3 regions of the Nonomuraea sp. NPDC050328 genome follow, and region 2 is predicted to be linked to each of the others. Evidence: riboswitches for the same ligand, from Rfam matches in the RefSeq annotation. Region 2 holds a riboswitch; each other region holds the start of a gene.
What was found. Region 2 has a riboswitch for thiamine pyrophosphate ahead of ACIBG7_RS01210 (TenA family protein). Riboswitches for the same ligand answer to the same signal wherever they lie in the genome.
Positions count from the first base shown of each region.

Region 1 (7,219 bases), on a different contig from region 2:
GCCGATGTTCTCCTTCGGCTCGGCCGTGGCCGCCCTCTTCCTCCCGATGGCGGCCGGCCTCTACCTGCTGATCTCCGCAGCGTGGACCTACGGAGAACGAGCAGTCCTCTACGCCTAACCGGCTTCCTTCAACGCCGGCTCAGCAGCTACGACGTGCGGCGCGGGGACGACGGCCCAGACCGTGGTGACCTCGCCTTCATGGCGAACACCCCACTTCTCCGCGACGTACTCCACGATTCCGAGCCCCCGGCCCCCCAGCGAGGACAGGGCCGGTCGGCCCGCCCTCGGCTCGGTCGCCGCACCCCCGTCACTGACCGCCACTTCCACCAGATCGTCACTCAGCAGCCAGGCCACCCGGACCATGCCGGACGGCAGAGGATGGGCGTGCCGGAGGGCGTTGCTGAGCAGCTCGCTGACCACCAGCACCGCATCGTCGATCGCCCCGGAGAAGATCCCCCACTCCTGCAGTTCGCTGCTCAGGCGCTGGCGTGCGACGGCGACGCTGGACGGTGCGTAGGGCAGTAGCACCACGCTCGACACACCCACCTCCCCGATCCCAGTCCCCCCGTGGACCCACAGTGGGAACACACCCCGGTACGACCGAAATGCCCCGTTGCACGGTCACAGAAACCGGCGACCGATTACGGCTTGTCTACATTGGACGATAGATCAGCAGATCCGTGACCACATCGTTACTGCACCGGTGTGTCGGGTTCGATAAAGAGCGCCAGCCGCATCCTGGTCCCTCCCCCCGGCCTCGGGTGGGCGGTCACCTCGCCGCCCTGCGCGCGGGCCAGGGACCGCACGATGTACAGGCCCAGTCCCACGCCGCCGAACTTGCGCCGGTCGCCGCTGTCCACCTGGACGAACCGCTCGAAGATCCGTTCACGGTCGTCCGGCCTGATGCCGAGGCCCTCGTCGTCCACCACGACGACCACGGTGTCCTCCTCGGCCCAGGCCTCCACGGAGATCAGCCCGCCGTGCGGGGAGTACTTGAAGGCGTTCTCCAGCAACTGGCCCAGGATGATGTCGGTGGCCAGCGCGTCGCCTCTGACCAGCGGCAGCTCCGCCGGCAGGGAGACCTCGACCCGGTGCCGGTCCGACAGCACCGGCAGGCCCAGGGTCGCGGCGCGGACCCGCTCGGCCAGGTCGAAGGTCTCGATCCGCACGGCTAACTCGTCGGCCCCGGCCCGCGCGCCGAGCAGCAGGTGGTCCATGAGCTGCCCGAGCGAGCGCGCCCGCTCGGCGATCGTGTGCACCGCGCTGCGGCGTTCGGCGTCGGTCATCTTGTCCCAGCGCGCGTCCAGCGTGCTGGCGAAGCCGCGCACGATGGTGATCGGGGTGCGCAGCTCGTGGCTGGTGGTCGCCAGGAACAGGTCCTTGGCCTCCTCCAGCTCCTTGGCCGCGGTCACGTCGCGGAAGTCGACCACGACCTCGCCGGTCTCCTCGATGCGGGCGGCCACCATGTCCATCCAGCGCCCGGTGTCGAGCTGCACGGTCAGCTTCTCCCCCGGCTCGGGCAGCGGGAAGGGCGGCGGCCCGCCCAGCACGGCCTCGGCGGTGAAGCCGGTCAGCTCCCCGGCCGCCGGGTTCCACTGGAGCACCCCGCCCGCGCTGTCCAGGACGGCGATGCCGTCCGCGCTGGCGTCGAAGACCGCCCGCTCGTGCGCCCGCTGGCGCACCGCGTCCTGGTAGGCCACCGCGTTGCTCACCGCGATGCCGGCGTGCCCGGCCAGCAGTTCCAGCAGCTCCAGCTCGACATGCCCGGGCTTGCGGTCGGCGAAGAGCGCGTACAGCCCGCCGTACGGCCGGCCGCCCACCGCCGCCAGGCCGAGCGCGATGGTGTGCAGGCCGGGCAGCTCGGCCCAGATCAGGTCGTCGAGGTGGTGGCTCTCCAGGAGCACGGTCTTGCCGGTCCGCATCAGCTTGCCGACCAGGCTGGCGTTGAGGTCGGCCGTCGAGCCCTTGAGGTGCTCGGGCAGCCGGTGGGAGGAGACCAGCCGCAGCCGGTCGCCCTCGATCAGCACGAAGCCGCCCGCGTCGGCGCCGGTCAGCTCGCTCAGGCTGGCGGCGATCCGGTCGAGCACCGCGGGCAGCTCCAGCGCGGCGTTGATGTCGCCGACCACGTCGGTCAGCTTGCGCACGAGCTGCGCCCGGCGCGCTCCGCGGCTGCGCGCGGCGATGTCGTCACGGACCAGGTGATGGACGCACACGTACCCGACCACCGAGGCGCCCTGGCACAACGCGCTGGTGTCCACCCGCAGGTCGAGCAGGGTGCCGTCGCGCCGGAAGCGTTTGGTGCGCAGGGAGACCTGCCCGCCCGTCCGCACCCGCTCCAGCACCGCGTTGTGCTCGGCGGTCAGCTCGCCCGGCACGATCGGGGCGCGCCGTCCCACCAGCTCCTCGGCGCTCCAGCCGAACAGCCGCTCGGCGGCCGGGTTCCAGGCCAGCACGGTCTGGTCGCGGTCGAGCGCCACCACGGCGTTGGGCGAGCTGGCGAGCACGGCCTCTGCCAAGCTGTCGTCCCAGTCGCCACTCACCTCTCCATAGTGCCGACGTCACGGGCGCTCCGCAGGCCGATCCGTCCGATACGCTGCGCTCACCATGTCAGACCTGGACGCACTGCTTAGAGTGACCTCTCCCGACTATCGGGGCGAAGGCCCGCCCGACATCGCCTTCGGCACCTACGACGGCGCGGTCGGCCGGCTGGTGCTGGCCGTGACCGCGCGGGGCGTGGCCTCCTGCGGGTACGAGGACGAGCACGTCGTCTTCGAGCGGCTGAGCCGTACCGCCGGGGGGTCGATCGGGCCGGACGCGCGCCGGCTCGACCCGGTGCGGCGCGAGCTCGACGCCTACTTCTCCGGGCGGTTGCGCGCCTTCACCGTCACCGCCGACCTGCAGCTCGCCACGCCGTTCTCGCGGACCGTGCTGCAGATGGTGGCGGCGGTGCCGTACGGGAGCACGACCACGCGTGCGGAGCTCGCCGAACGCATCGGGCGGCCCCAGGCGCTCCATGCGATCAGCAACGCGCTCAGCACCAACCCGGTCTGCGTGATCGTGCCGTGCCACCGGGTGGCCGACGACGGCGGCTACGCGGGGGGCGCAGCCGCCAAGCGGCATCTGCTCACCGTCGAGAACCGAGCCCGATGAGCCAGGTCACCAGGGCCGAGACGACGAAGGCGCCCAGGGCCGCGCTCATCCACGGCTGAGGGGTGAAGCCGATCGCCTCGCGGGCGCCGTTCCAGATCGCCGCCCACCACGCCACCTTCGGCGGCGCGGCCAGCATCCACCAGGTGACGAAGCCGAGGACCCACGGCACGACCATGAGCCAGCGGCTCGGCGCGTCGTCGGCGGTGTTCCAGCGGGCCCGGCCGCCGAGCAGGAAGTAGTCGACGGTCAGCACGGCGAACATCGGGACGAAGACGGCGCCGATGATGCTGAGGAAGGCGCCGTAGGAGTTGACGTCCACGACCAGGGCGACGCCGATGGTCAGCACGCCGATCGCCACGGACAGGATCCGCCGGTCCACCTTGGGCAGCAGGTTCTGCAGGGACATCGTGGTCGAGTAGTTGTTGGCGAAGGACTGGTCGGTCTCGCGCAGCACCAGGATGCCGAAGAAGAACGCGCCCAGCGGGGCCGCGACGAACGGCGCGAACACCGCGGTCGAGTCGGCCAGCACCGCCTGGTGCCCGGCGATGGCCACCGCGTAGACGCCGATCACCAGGCAGGCCACCTGCGCCAGGCTGTAGCCGATCACCGCGCCGCCGAAGGCCGCGCCGCTGGAGCGCGAGTGCCGGGCGAAGTCGGCCGCCACCGGCACCCAGGAGATGGACAGCGCGATCACGAAGTCGACCGCCGGGACGAAGGCGTCCCACGTGCCGGAGACCGGCGGCGCCTCGCCGACCAGCACCACCGCGAACCACACCGTCGAGATGATCACGCCGGCGGTCACGACGCGACGGATCAGCCGGATCGCGCCGAGCGGGTAGATCGTCAGGACCACGGTGAGCACCCCGGCCACGATCACCCACACCGCGTACGGCACAGCCGTCCCGAAGATCGCCTGGGCCCCCTTGGAGATCACCCAGAGCTCGAACGCGCCCCACCCGAGCATCTGGATGACGTTGAGCAGGGTCGGGACGTACGACAGCTTGGCCCCGAACAGCCCGCGCAGCAGCACCATGGCCGGCCGCCCGGTCTGCGCGCCGGGCACCGCGGCCAGGCCCACCATGGCGGTGCCGATCAGGCTGCCCACCACGGTGGCGGTGATCGCCGCGGGCACGCTCAGCGGCGTGCCGCTGACCAGCGGGTCGATCATGAACAACGCGAAGGCGAACCCGAGCAGGCTCATGCCCAGGTTGGCCCAGAACGCGCTCTGGTCGAGCACCCCCAGGACCTTCGGGGGCGCCTCGTCCAGCGTCAGCGGCACTTCTGCATGGGGATCGGCGACATGCGCCATCACACACTCCCTACGCCGGCATTACCCGGACAGGTTCATGCGGTCGGCGACAGCGGTAGTCGCCCTCTCAGCCTGGTTGCCCCAAGCTCCCGCGGGTCTGAAATTTTCGACCGGATTATGTCACATCAGGCCACGAAAGGGGATTGCCCGGTCTCGCTGACCATCTCCCGGCCGGCGGCCTCCCACGCCTGCATGCCGCCTTCGACGTTGACCGCCTTGCGGCCGATGTGGTTGAGCCAGGCGGCGGCGTTGTAGGAGCGCCCGCCGATCCGGCAGAGCACGTAGAGCGTCTGGTCGGCCGGGACCTCCTCGACCCGCATCTGCAACTCGCCCAGGGGGATGTGCACCGCGGCGGGGGCGTGGCCGGCCACCCATTCGACCTGCTCACGCACGTCGAGCAGGTAGGCGTCGGCAGGCACCTCGCGGGCCTGAATCTCGGGAACCGTCATGCCCACCAGGCTACTTGAGCAACTTGCTCATCCGCCGGTCCGCCAGGGGCTTGCCGCCGGTCTGGCAGGTGGGGCAGTACTGGAGCGAGGAGTCGGCGAAGGAGACCTCGCGGATGGTGTCGCCGCACACGTCGCAGGGCTCGCCCGCCCGGTTGTGCACGCGCAGGCCGGACTTCTTCTCCGCCTTGAGGTCCTTGGCCGCCAGGCCGTGCGCCCGCTCCACCGCGTCACGCAGGGTGGTGACGATGGCCTCGTGCAGGTCGGCGACCTGGGCCTCGGTCAGCGACGAGGCGATCTTGAAGGGCGACATCCGGGCGGCGTGCAGCACCTCGTCGGAGTAGGCGTTGCCGATGCCGGCGATCACCTTCTGGTCGCGCAGCAGGCCCTTGATCTGGGTGCGGGAGCCGCCCAGGATCTGCTGGAGGGCCTGGACGGTGAAGGCGGGGTCGAGCGGGTCGGGGCCGAGGGCGGCCACGCCCGGCACCTCGTCCGGATTTTTCACCACGTAGACGGCCAGGCGTTTCTGCGTGCCCGCCTCGGTGAGCTCGAAGCCCGGCGCCAGGCCCAGCTCGTTCGGCGACAGCCGTACCCGCACCGCCAGCGGCCCCTTGCCGGGACGGACCGGTTTCGCGCCCGAGAGGTCCTCACGCCAGCGCAGCCAGCCGGCCCGCGCCAGGTGGATGACCAGGTGCAGGCCGTCGCAGTCGAGGTCGAGGAACTTCCCGTGCCGGGACACGCCGGTGATCTCCAGCCCGCCCAGCGCCGTGACGGGCGGGTCGAAGGTCTTCAGCGCCTGGAAGGCGACGACGTCCACGCCGAGGACCGTGTGGCCGACGGCCCGGTCGCGGAGGAACTCGACGAGAGATTCCACTTCGGGTAGTTCCGGCATGCGTCCAGAGTACGGTCCACAGGCTGTGGACAACGTCAGCCCGCGCTGAGCAGGTCCTTCGGCACCGGTTTGTCGTCGGCCAGCGCGTCGAACAGCCGCAGCGCCTTCTCCCTGTCCCACTTGACGCCCTCGCCGCCGCCCACCTGCTCGACGCCGCCGAACGGCACGACCGTGGTCACCGGGCTGTCGCCCATGGCCAGGCCGAGCGAGAGCAGGTCGAACGCGCCGGTGCCCTCGGAGACGTCGACCGAGTCGGTCGCCGCGGTGGCCAGCGGGATGGCGGTGAACGGGTTGATCAGCACGCCCGGGCTGGCGGCCTTCTTGACCACCGCGCCGAGGAACTGCCGCTGCCGCTTGGTCCGCTCGAAGTCGGGCAGCGCGCCGTTGTAGCGGGTGCGCACGTAGCCGAGCGCCTCGCCGCCGCTGAGCACCTGCTTGCCCTTCTTGAGCTTCAGCCCGGCCTTGGGGTCGTTGATGTTCTCGCTCACGTTGATCTCGACGCCGCCGACCGCGTCGACGATGCCGACGAACCCGGCGAAACCGATCTCCATGTAGTTGTCGATCCGCAGCCCGGTCGCGCCCTCGACGGTCCGCACCAGCAACTGCGGCCCACCGCCCTTGATCGCGTCGGAGTAGGCGGCGTTGAGCTTGTTGCGGCCGTTGCCGGGGATGGTGACCGCCGAGTCACGCGGGAGGCTGACCAGCGTGGACCGGCCGCCGCCGTCGGGGACGTGCAGCAACATCATCGAGTCGGTGCGCCGGCCGACCGCGCGGCCGGTGGCCAGCTTGCGGCGCTGCGCCGCGGTCAGGCCCTTGCGGCTGTCGGAGCCGACCAGCAGCCAGTTGGTGCCCGGCCCGTCGGCGGGACGGCCCTCGTAGTCGTCGAGCACGCCGGCGATGGTGTTGATCCGGCCGTCGATCCAGAAGAACCCGACCACCGCCAGCACCAGCAGCACGGCCAGCAGGCCGGCCAGCACCCCGCCGACGATCTTCCAGCGGAAACGGAAGCCGCCGCCGGTCCTGGGGCCGCGCGGCGGCTTGGGGCCCTTCGGCGGCGGCGCGGGCGAGTTCAGCGGACGCACCGGGCTCTTCCCCTCCCGCACCTTGCCGTAGACCTTGGAGCGGCCCTTCGGCTGCTCCTGCTGCTGCTCGTAGGCCGCGGTACGCGGCGCTGGGGGTTGCTCGTGCCGCGCGGTGGGTGCCACGCTCCCGGGCAGCGGATGTGCGGGCACGCCTCGCGGAGCGCCCTGGCCCGGGAGCGGGCGGCGGTCCTGCGGTGAGCGGACCGCCCGCGTTCGGTCGTCCTCGGACATGCTGGTCTGTTCCTCCCCCTTGCTTGCATTAGACGCTACGTCGCCTCTTTGACCATCGCAGACAACCGGCCAAGGTTTTCCTAGGGATAAGTACGCACAGCGACCCTCG
Region 1 is NZ_JBITIW010000016.1:150,179-157,397, reverse strand. It holds gene ACIBG7_RS40705 (membrane protein insertase YidC) at 1-118, shown strand, start outside; gene ACIBG7_RS40700 (ATP-binding protein) at 115-540, opposite strand; gene ACIBG7_RS40695 (PAS domain S-box protein) at 693-2,540, opposite strand; gene ACIBG7_RS40690 (methylated-DNA--[protein]-cysteine S-methyltransferase) at 2,632-3,150, shown strand; gene ACIBG7_RS40685 (purine-cytosine permease family protein) at 3,125-4,459, opposite strand; TPP riboswitch at 4,450-4,562, opposite strand; gene ACIBG7_RS40680 (rhodanese-like domain-containing protein) at 4,585-4,908, opposite strand; gene ACIBG7_RS40675 (DNA-formamidopyrimidine glycosylase family protein) at 4,919-5,797, opposite strand; gene ACIBG7_RS40670 (LCP family protein) at 5,833-7,110, opposite strand.
Region 1: it holds a riboswitch for thiamine pyrophosphate, as region 2 does, so the genes downstream of both, ACIBG7_RS40685 (purine-cytosine permease family protein) here and ACIBG7_RS01210 (TenA family protein) in region 2, are expected to answer to the same signal.

Region 2 (7,219 bases):
GACCCGCTTGCTGGCGTTCCACAACCAGGGCGCGGTCAGCGTCGAGTCGTAGTGGCGGGTGTAGGTGCCGCTGATCCGGTCGGCCGGGTCGTTGGCCGGGTCGAGGCCGTAGGCCTGGACGTAGGAGCCCTGGATGCCCTTCTCCAGGTTCTTGGCGTGCCACATCGGGTTGCCGCCGCCCGGGGTCTCCTTGCCGTTGTCCAGGTCGTGCCAGACGTTGTCGATGCCGACCGCGCCGTCACCGCAGCTCGGCAGCCCGGTCGGGCACGGCTGCTGGCCCATCGCGGTGCCCCACAGGCCGTTGGTGCCGCCGTTGACGTTCTTCCAGCCTCTTGTGTAGTACGGCACGCCGATGTTGATCCTCCCGGGCGGGAGCGCGCCGCGGAAGTAGTGGTAGGCCCAGTCGGTGTTGAGGTAGCCGATGCCGCCGTACTGCGAGGTCGTGTAGACGCCCCACTTGGCCAGCTCGCCGTCCTTGCCGTCGTCGTAGAGCGCGGCGTTGGGCCCGACGAACTCGTTCCACGCCCCGTGCAGGTCGTAGGACATGATGTTGACGTAGTCGAGGTACTGCGTCACCTGGAAGGTCTCCATGCCGCGCAGCAGGTAGCCGCTGGCGGGGGCGGCGACGGTCAGCAGGTAGTGCTTGCCGTCGGCGGCCGAGGCGCGGTCCAGCTTCTCGCGCAGGGTCTTCATCAGCTTGACGTAGTTGCCCATGAGCGTGGCGCGGCGCGCGTTGGCGATCTGCCAGTCCAGCGGGTTGCCCGCGTCCTTCATGCTCGTCGGGTACTCGTAGTCGATGTCGACGCCGTTGAAGCCGTACTTGCGGATGAAGGCGACCGCCGAGTCGGCGAAGGTGTCGATCGACGCCTGGCTCTCGGCCATCGTGTAGAAGCCGCCGGAGGCCTGCCGGTTGCCCGCGGCGTCGAAGTAGCCGCCGCTCTCGGCCCAGCCGCCCACGCTGATCAGCGTCTTGGCGTGCGGATTGGCCGCCTTGAGCTTGGTGAGCAGGTTGAAGTGCCCCTTGTACGGCAGGGCCGGGTCCTGGCCGGGGAAGGTCATCCCGGTGGCGGGGTTGTCGGCGTTGTCCGCGCCCACCGAGATCTTGTTGTCCGGTCCCACGTGCGCGAAGGCGTAGTTGATGTGGGTGATCTTCGACCAGGGGATGTTGTTCGCCAGGTAGGCGGGGCGGCCGTCCTTGCCGTGCCGCCAGCCGGTGAAGTAGCCGATCACGCGGCGGGGGTGGTCGGCCCCCATCTTCTCGCGGCCGGTCTCGTCGTAGACCGAGCAGTAGGGCACGTCGACGCCGGCGGTGCGGTAGAGGCCGTCGGGGCGGCAGGTCTCGTGGTCGACCGCGGCGGCCGCGGTGCCCACGAGGCTGGCGGCGGCCAGAGCCAGGGCAGCGGCCACGGCCGAGAGGGATAAGCGAACAGGGCTGGGCATTTCTCGCCGTCCAGGGGGGTGTGTATGGCGCTGTTGTCGCGAACGTAAGCGCCCTCCACCTGGCTGGTCAATCCTTTCTTTTAGGAAAGTTTCCAAATAATTCAGCGTGGGCCCGCCGGCGGGACGAACGAGTGAGCCCGGTGACCTGGACCGGTCACCGGGCTCGCTCAGCCGTCGTTCAACTCCCCGAGAGACGGGGCCGCGTTACTCCTGCCACCACTCCGCGTCGTCGTCGGCCGACTTGGCGTCGTCCTTGGCCGCGGCGCCGTTGCTGGCCGCGACCGGCTGGGCCGGGACGGGCTTGTCGGCGGCCGGGGCGATGGCCGGCTTCGGCGGGGCCGCGGTGACCACGGGCGGCTCGGGCGCGGGCTCCATGCCCGGCAGCGAGGCGCCGCCGAGGAGCTGGCGGAGCTGCGCGAGGTGGCTGGTGATGCTGTCGCGCTGGCGGGTGAGGTCGTCGACGTGCCGCTGCATCTGGGTGCGGATGCGCTCGGCCTCGGACTTGGCCTCGGTGACGATGTGGTCGGCGCTCGACTTGGCCTCGGAGGCGATCTGCTCCGACTGCTTGCGGGCGTTGGCGACCATCTGCTTGGCGTGCGCGTCGGCCTCGCGACGGGTCTGCTCGGCCTGCTGGGTCGCCTTGGTGGCGCGGGTCTCGGCGGTCGCCGCCCGCTGCTCGGCCTCGGCCACCAGCTTCTGGGTGTTGGCCTGGGCGGTGGCGTGGCGCTCGGCGTCCTGGCGCTCGGCCTCCTCGCGGCGCGAGGCGAGCTGGATCTCGAACTCGGCCTCGTCCTGCGCCCGCTTGGCCTCCGACTCCTCCAGCACCCGCTGAGCCTGGGCGCGCATCTCGTCGGCCTGCCGCTTGGCGGTGGTGAGGACCTCGTCGCGCTCACGCTTGGTCGAGGCGCGGAGCTGGGCGACCTCGCGCTCGGTGGTGGTGCGGAGCTTGGCGATCTCGCGCTCGGCGTCGGCGCGCTTCTCGGCGACCTCGTGATCGGCGGTGGCGCGCAGCTTGGCGACCTCGCGCTCGGTGATCGCGGTCAGCTCGTCGGCCTCACGACGGGCGGTGGAGCGGGTCTCCTCGGCTTCGCGCTCGGCCGTCGTGCGCAGGTCCTCCGCCTCCCGGGAGGCCTGGGCGCGCACCGACGCGGCTTCGCTCTCGGCGGCGGCGCGAAGGTCGGCCGCCTCGACCTTGGCGGCGGCCTTGATCTCGTTGGCCTCGGACCGGGCCGCCTGCACGAGCTCGGTCGCCTGTTCCTCGGCGAGGCGGAGCAGCTGTTCTATACGAGCGCCCAGGCCCGAGTACGTCGGGCGTTCCTGCTCCTGGAGCTGGCGCTGGGAGTCGGACAGATCGCGCTGGAGCGCGCCAACCTGCTCGCGGGCCGTCCGCAGCTCGCCGTCGAGCTGCTTGAGGTGATCGTGAACCTGGTGCCGGTCATAACCCCGGAGCACCACGTCGAACTCGCGAGCGGGGGCATCCTCGAAGAAGTTGTTGAGCTGGGCGTCGATGTCGGACTGCATGGAGGCTCGATCCTGGGTTGTCGAGACGGCTACACGTGCCGGACGGGGGGTTCGGGGCATCCGAGCCAGGAGCCGGTGGCTCGGCGGCCAGGCTCCATGTCCGGTGGAAAGCCAGCGTACTCCGGTGTCGACGGCTTAGAGGCCCCGTCCGACTATCTGCGTTACCCGTTACTTATGAACGTTATTTGTGTTTGGCGGACTGGACTAGTTCCGTCAGCATTCCTCCCACGTCCTTGGGGTGCAGAAACGCTATGGATGACCCCATGGTCCCGTGTCTGGGGGCGCTGTCGAGGAGCCTGACGCCCTTCGCCGCGATCTCGTCCATGGTGAGCTTGACGTCGCCGACGCCGAACGCGACGTGGTGCACCCCCTCGCCCCGCTTGGCGAGGAACTTGCCCACCGGCGAGTCCGGGCTGAGCGGTTCGAGGAGCTGGATGTAGGAGTCGCCGGCCACCCGCAGCATGGCCTCCTTGACACCCTGCTCCTCGTTCACCTCGCGGGTGACGACCTCCAGCTCGAAGAGCTCGGAGAAGAGCTTGATCTTCTCCTCCAGGTCATGGCAGGCGATACCGACGTGATCGATGCGCAGCAGCATGTCGGTATCGTGTCAAACGACGCCGTCTTCGTTCCAGTGGAGGCCCCCATGTCTGGTTCCGTCATCGTCGCCGGAGCTCGCACGCCGATCGGCAAGCTGCTGGGTTCGCTGTCCGGGTTCTCCGGCACGGACCTGGGCGGGATCGCCATCAAGGCGGCCCTGGAGCGCTCGGGCGTCGCGCCCGAGCAGGTCGACTACGTGATCATGGGCCAGGTGCTCCAGGCGGGCGCCGGCCAGATCCCCTCCCGCCAGGCCGCGGTCAACGCCGGCATCCCGATGACCGTGCCGTCCCTGACCGTCAACAAGGTCTGCCTGTCCGGCCTCGACGCCATCGCGCTGGCCGACCAGCTCATCCGCGCCGGCGAGTTCGAGATCGTCGTCGCCGGCGGCATGGAGTCGATGACCAACGCCCCGCACCTGCTGCCCGGCCTGCGCAAGGGCGTCAAGTACGGCTCGTCCACGGTGCTCGACTCGATGGCGCACGACGGCCTGTTCTGCGCCTTCGACCAGTGCGCGATGGGCGAGTCCACCGAGCGGCACAACACCCGTCTCGGCATCGGCCGCGAGGAGCAGGACGCCTTCTCGGCCCGCTCCCACCAGCTCGCCGCCGCCGCGATCAAGAACGGCGTGTTCGCCGACGAGATCGTCCCGGTCGAGGTGCCCAAGAAGGGGCTGTTCGCCGACGACGAGGGCGTGCGCGCCGACACTACCGCCGAGACGCTCGCCCGGCTGCGCCCGGCCTTCGCCGCCGACGGCACCATCACCGCCGGCTCGGCCTCGCAGATCTCCGACGGCGCCTGCGCGGTGGTCGTGATGTCCAAGGCCAAGGCGGAGGAGCTCGGCCTGCCGTACCTCGCCGAGATCGGCCGGCACGGCAACGTGGCCGGGCCGGACGCCTCGCTGCAGTCGCAGCCGGCCAACGCCATCAAGCACGCCCTGGCGAAGCAGGGGCTCACCACCGGCGACCTCGACCTGGTCGAGATCAACGAGGCGTTCGCCAGCGTGGTGCTCCAGTCGGCCAAGGAGCTCGGCGTCGACCTGGACAAGGTCAACGTCAACGGCGGCGGCATCGCGCTGGGTCACCCGATCGGCGTCTCCGGCGCTCGCATCGTGCTCACCCTCGCCCACGAGCTCAAGCGGCGCGGCGGCGGGCTCGGCGCGGCCGGCCTCTGCGGTGGCGGCGGCCAGGGCGACGCGCTCATCATCCGCGTGCCCTGACCCGATCCGCTTGTCCGGCCCGGCGTATTGAGCGCCGGGTCAGGACAGCCACTGGGCCGTGGGCCAGGTCTCCAGGCGCCACGCGCTGTCCCAGAAGAGGTACTCGAACTCGGTGGCCCGGACGAAGGCGGCCGTCATCGCGCCGGTGTCGCCGCTCAGCGCGGCCCGGTCGGTGATCAGGCGCGCCTGGGTGACCGAGGCCTCGAAGGCCGGGTCGGCGTAGGTGGCGATCCAGGCGCGGTAGGGGTGGCTCGGGGTGCTCCGCCGTACCAGCGACTGGCCGACGTCCTGGTAGACCCAGAAGCAGGGCAGCACCGCGGCGGCCAGCACCTCGTAGGGCGCCGACAGCGCGGTGGCCTGCAGCCAGGAGGAGTAGGCCAGCGCGGTGGGCGAGGTGGCGACGCCGGCCAGGTCGGCCTCGGTCAGCCCGTACTCCTCGATGTAGCCGGCGTGCAGGGTGCGCTCGGCGGCGATGGCCCCGTGCGCGCTCTGCGCCCAGAAGGCCATCTCGTCCGGGTCGGCCGCGCGTACGGCCAGCGTCGCCAGCGCGCGGGAGAACGCCTCCAGGTAGCGCGCGTCCTGGACGATGTAGAAGGCGAAGCGCTCGCGGTCGAGGGTGCCCTCGCCGAGCGCGGTGTTGAACGGGTGCTCGTGGATGGCCTCGAGCAGCTTGGCGGTCCGTGCCCAGACGTCGTCGCTGAACATGACGGTCCCTTCGCTAGTGCTAACTAGGGCAGGTTCGACGGGTCTGTTCTCAGCCCGGACATTCCGGGCACCCCGCGTCATGCGCGACTCTACTAGACGACCGATCAGTGCTCGCGGAGGAGTCTCCGCGGGAGCTGGGCGAACCCGGCGGGGTCGATTCCCAGCTTACGGGCGGCCGAAACGAGGGAAGCGGGGCAGCTTGCGGAGCTGCCGCTCGATCGCCGCGTCCCGGCGCATCTCTTCAAGCTGGTGCTTGGCGGCGAGGAAGTGAATGTCGTTGAACATGCTTCAAGCTTCGCGCTAAGCCATGGCCTCCCGCATGAGGCAGATGCCTTATCCGGGAGGCGGTGAGCGGTCCTAGCCCGTACGGGTGACGCCTAGGTACGGTTCCCTGCTCCCGCAGGGGGAGCCGCGGCCTCAGGCTCCGTCGGTGAAGGTGACGCTGACCTTGGTGAAGCCGAGCGACTTCAGCAGGCCCTCCAGCATGAGCTTGGTGTTGGTGTCGGCGCGGTTGCGCAGGTCGCTGGCCAGGGCCGCCTCGTTGATCTTCTTCTCCGCGAGGGTGTAGAGCTCGCGCTGGTCGGGCGGGGAGCCGGCGAGGAAGTCCGACACCCGGTCGACGAAGCCGCGCTGCTGGGCGAAGACGTAGGAGCGCGAGTTGTCCAGGTTCGGCTTCTCCAGTTGCGCCCGCGGGATCTTGATCGTCGCCTGGGTGCGGTCCTGGTTGACCGTCACCGCGTCCTTCGCCAGTCCCGAGAAGTCGACGTAGGCGTCGACGTTCCCGGCGCCCACGAAGAGCGTGCGCGAGCCCTTGATCGCGTCGGGCAGGAAGTTGGCGTCCTTCTCCAGGTCCACCACGACCTGGAAGCTGCCGGTGGCCGCCTCGAAGCGGCTCAGGTTGTGGATGGACTGCAGCAGCACCGGCTGGCTGCGGTCCACCGTCTGCTCGCCGAAGGGGTCGGCCCACGACCAGACCAGCCGGACGCCCACCACGGCCAGGGCGAGCAGCACTAAGGCGAGGGCGATATATCTCCACCGGCGGCGCCGGGACCCGAGCGCCATGGGAGTCGTTTTCATGGGCCTCTCTCTACCCCCTCGCCAGGCGATCATGGCGTCCGGGGGGTGAGAAGTGAGTCGCGCGCCCGCCACGGTCACCCCGGAAGGCTCCACGGCGTACGGCAGGCCGCGCCGTACGCTCAGCGGGTGCCGGGCCAGGACACGCCCGTGACGGTGGCGTTCTGGCGGACCGGGTAGAGCTGCACCACGCCCGGGTTGGGCCGCGCCCGTCCGGCCATCGCGGCGGGCTCGCCGCCGAAGTGCCGCGCCGACAGGCGGCACGACTGGAAGTCGTTGTAGAACATCCGCAGCCAGCCGCGCCGCTGGTGCTCGCTGAGGCCGGAGAACCAGGCCGCGGCCGACTGGTGCTCGGGCAGCGGCCCGCCCGGCAGCGGCTCGCCCAGCAGCCACGCCACCACGATCTCGCGGTAGCCCGCGCCGGTCTCGCGCTCGCACCGGGCCGCCAGGCCCTCGACGTAGGCGCCGACCGCCTGCTCGGCGAAGCCGGGCGACAGGTCCGCCATGTGGATCGGCACCACGCCCGAGCCCGCCTTGAGCTCGCTGTCCAGCGGGCGCTGCTCGACGCGGGTGAAGGCGGCCGGCGTGCCCGACAGCCGCGAGGCGACCTTGGTGAAGGCCGCCGACAGCTCGGTCAGCCCGCCGCGCATGCCCGGGTGCACGCAG
Region 2 is NZ_JBITIW010000001.1:261,012-268,230, reverse strand. It holds gene ACIBG7_RS01230 (chitinase C-terminal domain-containing protein) at 1-1,407, opposite strand, end outside; gene ACIBG7_RS01225 (DivIVA domain-containing protein) at 1,645-2,961, opposite strand; gene mce (methylmalonyl-CoA epimerase) at 3,143-3,556, opposite strand; gene ACIBG7_RS01215 (acetyl-CoA C-acetyltransferase) at 3,605-4,774, shown strand; gene ACIBG7_RS01210 (TenA family protein) at 4,814-5,479, opposite strand; TPP riboswitch at 5,467-5,564, opposite strand; gene ACIBG7_RS01205 (DUF4230 domain-containing protein) at 5,897-6,556, opposite strand; gene ACIBG7_RS01200 (hypothetical protein) at 6,676-7,219, opposite strand, start outside.

Region 3 (7,219 bases), on a different contig from region 2:
GTACTCCATCGACAGGTACACCACGTCGCCGTCGGTGCCCTGGTCGAAGACGTGCACGATGTTCGGGTGCGACAGGCTCGCCACCGACTTGGCCTCGCCGATGAACCGGCGCACGAAGGCCGGGTCCTCGGCCAGCGAGCGGTGCATCACCTTGAGCGCGACCGTGCGGTCGAGCCGGACGTCCAGCGCCAGGTAGACGCTGGCCATGCCGCCACGGGCGATCCGGGACTCGACGCGGTAGCGCCCGTCGAGTAGCCGCCCGACGAGGGGGTCCGCAGTCGTCGTGTCCACACGCCGAGTTTACGGGCGATTTGCCACCGCGAGGGTTTGACCGCCCGAAACCGATGCTGGATTGACTCTCACGGGGTTAGCGGGGACGAGGCGTGGGCATGGTGCCGCCTCGGGATGCGCCCGGCCAGCCGCGCCTGCCGCCCGGCCTGGACCGCCGCGCGCATGGCCGAGGCCATCAGCTCCGGCCGCTGCGCCCGGGTGACCGCGGTGGCCAGCAGGACGGCGTCGCAGCCCAGTTCCATCGCCAGCGCCGCGTCGCTCGCCGTGCCGATGCCCGCGTCGAGGATCACCGGCACCCCGGCCGCCTCGACGATCAGCTCGATGTTGTGCGGGTTGCGGATGCCGAGCCCGGAGCCGATCGGCGCGCCCAGCGGCATCACCGCCGCGCAGCCCGCCTGCTCCAGCCGCCGGGCCAGCGCCGGGTCGTCCCCGATGTACGGCAGGACCACGAAGCCGTCGGCGACCAGCCGCTCGGCGGCGTCGAAGGTCTCGATCGGGTCGGGCAGCAGCGTGCGCTCGTCGGCGATGACCTCCAGCTTGACCCAGTCGGTGCCCAGCGCCTCGCGCGCCAGCCGCGCGGTCAGCACGGCCTCACCGGCGGTGAAGCAGCCCGCGGTGTTGGGCAGCACCTTGATGTCGCGCTTGCGCAGCACGTCCAGCACCGAGCCGCGGGCGGCCGGGTCGAGCCGCCGCATCGCGACCGTGGTCAGCTCCGTGCCCGAGGCGGCCAGCGCCTGGTCGAGCACCTCCAGCGACGGCGCCCCGCCGGTGCCCATGATCAGCCGGGAGCCGAACCGCTCGCCGGCGATGACCAGCTCGTCCGCCGCGAGGTCCGGCGTGCCCTCAGCCACCCTGCACCGCCGTCAGCACCTCGAGGCGGTCGCCGTCGCCGAGCGCCGTGGACTCCCACGCGCCCCGCCGTACGACCTCGTCGTTGACCGCCGCGGCGACGCCGGTGGTCTGCTCCGTCAGCGTGCGTACGGCTTGCGCCACGGTCGTGCCCTCCGGCACCTCACGCGCGGCGCCGTTGATCGTCACCTTCATCAGAACCTTCCCGGCGAGCACAACGCGGCCAGCTCGCTCTCCTCGCCCTGGATGATCGCGGCGGTGAGCGGGGCGAGCAGCACCCCGCCGCGGTGGTGCCCGGTGGCCAGGGCCAGGCCCGGCTCCGGCGCCGGGCCGATCAGGGGCAGGTTGTCGGGCGTCCCGGGCCGCAGCCCGGCCACGCACTCGACCAGCTCCAGCTCGGTGACGCCCGGCACCAGCTCGCGGGCGTCGCGCAGCAGCTCGTAGACGCCGCCCGCGGTGACGCGGGTGTCGAAGCCCAGCTCCTCCTGCGTCGCGCCGACCACCAGCTCGCCGTCGCCGCGCGGGACGAGGTAGACGGGGTTGCCGTGGACCAGGCCGCGCACGCAGCGGGTGAGCAGCGGCTCGGGGGAGCGCAGGCGCAGGATCTGGCCCTTGACCGGCCGGACCGGGACGTCGTGCAGCGCGCCGCTCCAGGACCCGGCGGCCAGCACGACCCGCTCGGCCTCCAGATCCTCGGGCCCGCCGTCGAGCCCGCCGCCGAAACCGCCGTCGAATCCGCCGTCGAATCCGCTGCCGGGCCCGCCGTCGGATCGCGCCAGCCGTACGCCGTGGACGCGGTCGCCGGAGCGGAGGAGAGCCTCCGCGCGGGCGGCCACGAGCGGCACGGAGAGCCGGGTCAACGCGGCCAGCAGGGCGCGGGTGAGCCGGCGGGGATCGACCCAGGCGTCGCCGCCGGCCAGCAGGCCGCCGCGCACCGAGGGGGCCAGCATGGGCTCCAGCCGCCGGCACTCGCGCCCGGTCAGCCGCTCGACCGGCAGCCCGAGCCCGGCCATGAAGGCGGCCAGCTCGTCGAGCGCGGCCAGGTCGTCGGCGTTGAAGGCGACGTCGAGCGTGCCGTCGGTGCGGTAGTCGAGCAGCGCCGCCCAGTCGGGTTCGCCGAGGTCGGCGGCCAGGTCGGCGGCGAACTCCGGCCAGCGGCGCAGCGAGGCCGAGCCCAGGCGCAGCAGCGCGGTCTCGGTGTAGGCGGTCTCGCTGACCGGGGCCAGCATGCCGGCCGCGGCGTGGGAGGCCCCGGCGCCCGGAGCGGGATCGACGACGGTGACGGGACGCCCGGTGCGGGCCAGCCGCCAGGCGACGGCGAGGCCGGCGACGCCCCCGCCCACGATCACATCCATGTCCGCTCCCTTCGCCGGCATGATCCGGATCAGGTGTCTGCGGTCGAAGGCCGCCAGCCTTCCTCTCAGCCCGGTGCAGCCGGACTCCCGCGCGTCTTGCGGCTCCAGCCTACTAGGGTCGGAGCCGTGAATCATGTCGTGGTGGTCGGCGCGGGCCTGGCCGGGGTACGCAGCGTGGAGGCCCTGAGGGGCCGTGGGTACGAAGGCGGGATCACCTTGCTGGGGCAGGAGCGCCACCGGCCCTACGACCGGCCACCGCTGTCGAAGGCGGTGCTGCTCGGCGAGACGGACCGCACCTACGTGGACGTCGACCTGGAGGCGATGGAGGTGGACTTCCGCCCCGGCGTGGCCGCCAAGGGCCTGCGCGAGGGGGTGGTGGAGACCACCGAGGGCGAGTTGCCCTTCGACGGCCTGGTGATCGCCACCGGCGCCGACCCGATCCGGCTGCCCGGCGACGGGCCGCAGCACGTGCTGCGCACCATCGACGACGCCCTGCTGCTGCGGGCCACCTTCGTGGCCGGGGCGCGGGTGGTCGTCGTCGGCGCGGGCTGGATCGGCGCCGAGGTCGCGACCGCGGCCCGCCGCGCCGGATGCGCGGTGACCGTCGTCGAGGCCGGCCGGGCCCCGCTGGCGCACGCCGTCGCGCCCGAGGTGGGAGAGCGGATCATCCCCTGGTACGACGGCATCGACCTGCGGCTCGGGGCCATGGTGAGCGAGGTGGACGAGGGCGGCGTCCGGCTGACCTCCGGCGAGTTCCTGGACGCCGACGTGGTCGTGGCGGGCATCGGCGTACGGCCGGCCGTCGAATGGCTCGCCGACGCCGACATCGACCTGCACAACGGCGTGGTGACCGACGAGCACCTGCGCACCTCGATGCCCGGCGTGGTCGCGGTCGGCGACTGCGCCGCGTGGTGGTCGCGCCGCTACGGCCGCCGGCTGCGCGTGGAGCACTGGGACACCGCCCTGGGCGCCCCCGAGGTGGCCGCCGCGGCGCTGCTCGGCCAGGACGAGGTCTACGACCCGGTCCCGTACTTCTGGTCGGAGCAGTTCGGGCACATGGTCCAGTTCGCCGGCGACCCGCAGGAGGCGCGGCTGCTCTACCGCGGCGAAGGCGAGCCGAAATGGACCGCGTGCTGGCTGACCAGCGATGATCGCCTCGCCGCGATTCTCACCGTCGACCGGCCGCGCGACCTCGTCCAGGGCCGCCGGATCATCGAAGCGGGACAGCATCTTGACGCGGCGCTGCTGGCGGATTCACAGGTCCCCCTACGAGACTGTGTAGTTTGAGCAAGGACGGCGTGTGGTAGTTGTGGTGTCGTGACGCTCTCTGTTGCACAGATCGACCGGGACACCGAGCAGCTCGTTGACGAGTGGCTCACGCTCCCCGAAGTGGCCAAGCGGCTCGACCTTTCGATCGGCCGCGCCAAGCAGCTCCTCAAGGACCACAAGCTCCTCGGCGTGCGCCGGGGCAGCGGCGGTCCGCAGGTGCCCGCCGTCTTCCTCGACGGCGGCGAAGTGATGAAGGGACTGCCCGGCACGCTCACCGTGCTCCTCGACTCGGGATACGACGACGTCGAGGCTCTGCGCTGGTTGTTCACCCCCGACGACTCGCTCCCCGGCTCGCCCATCGAGGCGATCAGGGCCGGTCGTCACACCGAGGTCAAGCGACGTGCCCAGGCCCTCGCTTTCTGACGCTCGGCTCTACCTCTGCACCGACGGCCGCCGCGACCGCGGTGACCTCGCCGACTTCCTCGACGCCGTGCTCGCCGGCGGCGTCGACATCGTGCAACTCCGGGAAAAAGGCCTGGAAGCACGCGAGGAGCTCGCGCTCCTGGAGGTCTTCCGCGAGGCCTGCGACCGGCACGGCAGGCTCCTGGCGGTGAACGACCGGGCGGACATCGCGTACGCGGCCCGTCCCGACGTGCTCCACCTGGGCCAGGACGACCTGCCCGTGCCCGTCGCGCGCGAGCTGCTCGGCGACGACATCCTCATCGGCCGCTCCACGCACTCCACCGCGGAGGCGTCGGCGGCGGCCGCCGAGGAGGGGGTCGACTACTACTGCTGCGGGCCGATCTGGCCCACACCCACCAAACCCGGACGCCACGCGCCCGGCCCGGAGCTGCTGAGACACGCCGCCGGGCTCGGCGCCGCCCGCCCGTGGTTCGGCATCGGCGGCATCGACCTGGACAACCTCGACGAGGTCCTCTCGTACGGCGTGCGCCGCGTGGTGGTGGTCCGGGCGATCACCGAGGCGGAGGACCCGGGCGCGGCCGCGGCGGAGTTCGCCAAGCGGCTAGCCGCCGCCACCTGACCGACCATCCCTCGTGCCCGGGCCGCAAAGCCCGGGCACGGCTCTTTCCCGCCCGCTTGCCCCGCCCTCGGGCTCAGGTCTTGCGGGAGGCGGCGCGACTTGTCCTGCCCGCGGGCTCAGGTCTTGCGGGAGGTGGCCGCGACCGCCAGTTCGGCCAGCGCCGCCTTGGCCTCGCCGGTGACCGGCGCCTTGTCCAGCACCGCCAGCGACTCCTCCAGGTAGGACCCGATGAGGTCCTCGCACTCCTGCAACGCTCCAGTGTCCTCGATGATCGAGCGGAGCGCCGCGACCCCCGCGGCGTCGAGCTCCGGGTCGCCGAGCAGCCGCCGGATCGTCGCCGCCTCCGCGGCCGAGGCCGCCGCCAGCGCCTTGGCCACCAGCATCGTCCGCTTGCCCTCCCGCAGGTCGTCACCGGCCGGCTTGCCGGTCTCGGCCGGGTCGCCGAAGACGCCGAGGATGTCGTCCCGGAGCTGGAAGGCGATGCCCACCCGGGTGCCGTAGCCGACGCACAGCTCGTCGATCCAGGGCGCGCCGCCGGCGTTGCCCAGCGTCAGGCCGAGCCGCAGCGGCTGCTCCACCGAGTACTTGCCGCTCTTGTAGAGCGCGACGCGCAGCGCGGAGTCGAAGGTGTTCTCGCCGTGCGCCTGCTCCAGCAGGTCGAGGTACTGGCCGCACATCAGCTCGGTGCGCATGTGGTCGTGCACCGGCTGCGCGGCGGCCAGCGCCTCGGGCGGCAGGCCGCTGGTGCGCCACATCTCGCCCGACCAGATGAGCAGCAGGTTGCCCAGCAGGATCGCCGCGCCCTCGCCGAACTGCGCGGCTGAGCCGTACCAGCCGGACCGCTCGTGCAGGGCCTGGAAGCGGCGGTGCGCCGAGGGCATGCCCCGGCGCAGGTCGCTGGAGTCCATCACGTCGTCGTGGACGAGCGCGCTGGCCTGCAGCAGCTCCAGCGAGGCGGCGGCGGCGACGATGGCCGGCGTCTCCGGCCGGCCGGTCGCGCGCCAGCCCCAGTAGCAGAAGGCCGGGCGCAGGCGCTTGCCACCGGCCAGCAGCTCACGCGCCGCCGCGAGCAGCGGAGCGAGCTCGGGGCCACTGACGATCGCCCGCTGCCGGTCGGCGAACTCGGTCAGCGAGCTCTCGACCGCGCTGCGGAGGAAGTCCATGGTCATGCCCTTGAGCGTAATGGCTGCCCGGCGTGCCACCCGCTGTCCATCGGGTGTCGGTACCCTTGTCCCATGGCACTGGGTCGCCCCTCCACTCTCCCCGACCGCGTCCCGACCGTGCGCGAGCTCCTCGCCACCGGCCGGCAGACGTTCTCCTTCGAGTTCTTCCCGCCGAAGAACGCCGAGGGGGAGCGGCAGCTCTGGCGGGCCATCCGGGAGCTGGAGGCGCTGCGGCCGACCTTCGTCTCGGTGACGTACGGCGCGGGCGGCTCCACCCGTGACCGCACGGTCGACATCGTCGAGCGGGTGGCCCACGAGACCACGCTGACCCCGGTGGCGCACTTCACCGCGGTCAACCACTCCATCCGCGAGCTGCGCCATCTTGTCGGGCGCTTCGCCGACGCGGGGGTGCGCAACATCCTCGCGGTGCGCGGCGACCCTCCCGGCGACCCGGGCGCGGAGTGGGTCCAGCACCCCGAGGGGGTGCTGTACGCCGAGGAGCTCGTACGGCTCATCCGGCAGTCGGGCGACTTCTGCGTGGGCGTGGCGGCCTTCCCGTACAAGCATCCGCGCTCGCCGTCCATCGAGGCCGACACCGAGTACTTCGTGCGCAAGTGCCGGGCGGGCGCCGACTACGCGATCACGCAGATGTTCTTCCGGGCCGACGACTATCTCCGGCTGCGCGACCGCGTCGCCGCCCAGGGCTGCGAGACGCCGATCATCCCGTGCATCATGCCGGTGACCCAGTTCAGCACCATCGCCCGCTCCGAGCAGCTGTCGGGCGCGCCGTTCCCCGCCGAGGTGGCCGAGCGCTTCGAGCGGGTCAAGGACGACCCGGCGGCGGTGCGCGCGCTCGGCATCGACCACGGCGCCGAGCTGTGTGAGCGGCTGCTGGCCGAGGGGGCGCCGGGCATCCACTTCATCACCTTCAACCGCTCCAGCGCGACCGCCGAGGTCTTCCAGCGGATCCAGCCCGCCGTCGCCGCGGCCCCGGCCTGACCGGCCCTGATCAGCCCTGGTCAGCCTTCGTTCAGGGTGCTGATCAGGGGGAGCCGTGCGCCCGCGATGGCGTACAGCTCCCAGCCGCCCGGGAAGACGAAGCCGGACAGCAGGTCGTCGAAGCCGAGATCGCGGTAGAGGCGGCGGGCGATCGTGGGCTGGTCGTGGGTGGACAGCACGACCGAGCGCTCGCGCCGCCCCTCGCACAGCCGGGTGAGCAGCGCCCGGCCCACGCCCTTGCCCTGCCAGTC
Region 3 is NZ_JBITIW010000002.1:781,637-788,855, forward strand. It holds gene pknB (Stk1 family PASTA domain-containing Ser/Thr kinase) at 1-291, opposite strand, end outside; gene ACIBG7_RS09780 (thiazole synthase) at 360-1,142, opposite strand; gene thiS (sulfur carrier protein ThiS) at 1,135-1,335, opposite strand; gene ACIBG7_RS09790 (FAD-dependent oxidoreductase) at 1,335-2,495, opposite strand; TPP riboswitch at 2,485-2,596, opposite strand; gene ACIBG7_RS09795 (NAD(P)/FAD-dependent oxidoreductase) at 2,622-3,782, shown strand; gene ACIBG7_RS09800 (Rv2175c family DNA-binding protein) at 3,813-4,187, shown strand; gene thiE (thiamine phosphate synthase) at 4,165-4,806, shown strand; gene ACIBG7_RS09810 (polyprenyl synthetase family protein) at 4,923-5,975, opposite strand; gene metF (methylenetetrahydrofolate reductase [NAD(P)H]) at 6,042-6,968, shown strand; gene ACIBG7_RS09820 (GNAT family N-acetyltransferase) at 6,989-7,219, opposite strand, start outside.
Region 3: it holds a riboswitch for thiamine pyrophosphate, as region 2 does, so the genes downstream of both, ACIBG7_RS09790 (FAD-dependent oxidoreductase) here and ACIBG7_RS01210 (TenA family protein) in region 2, are expected to answer to the same signal.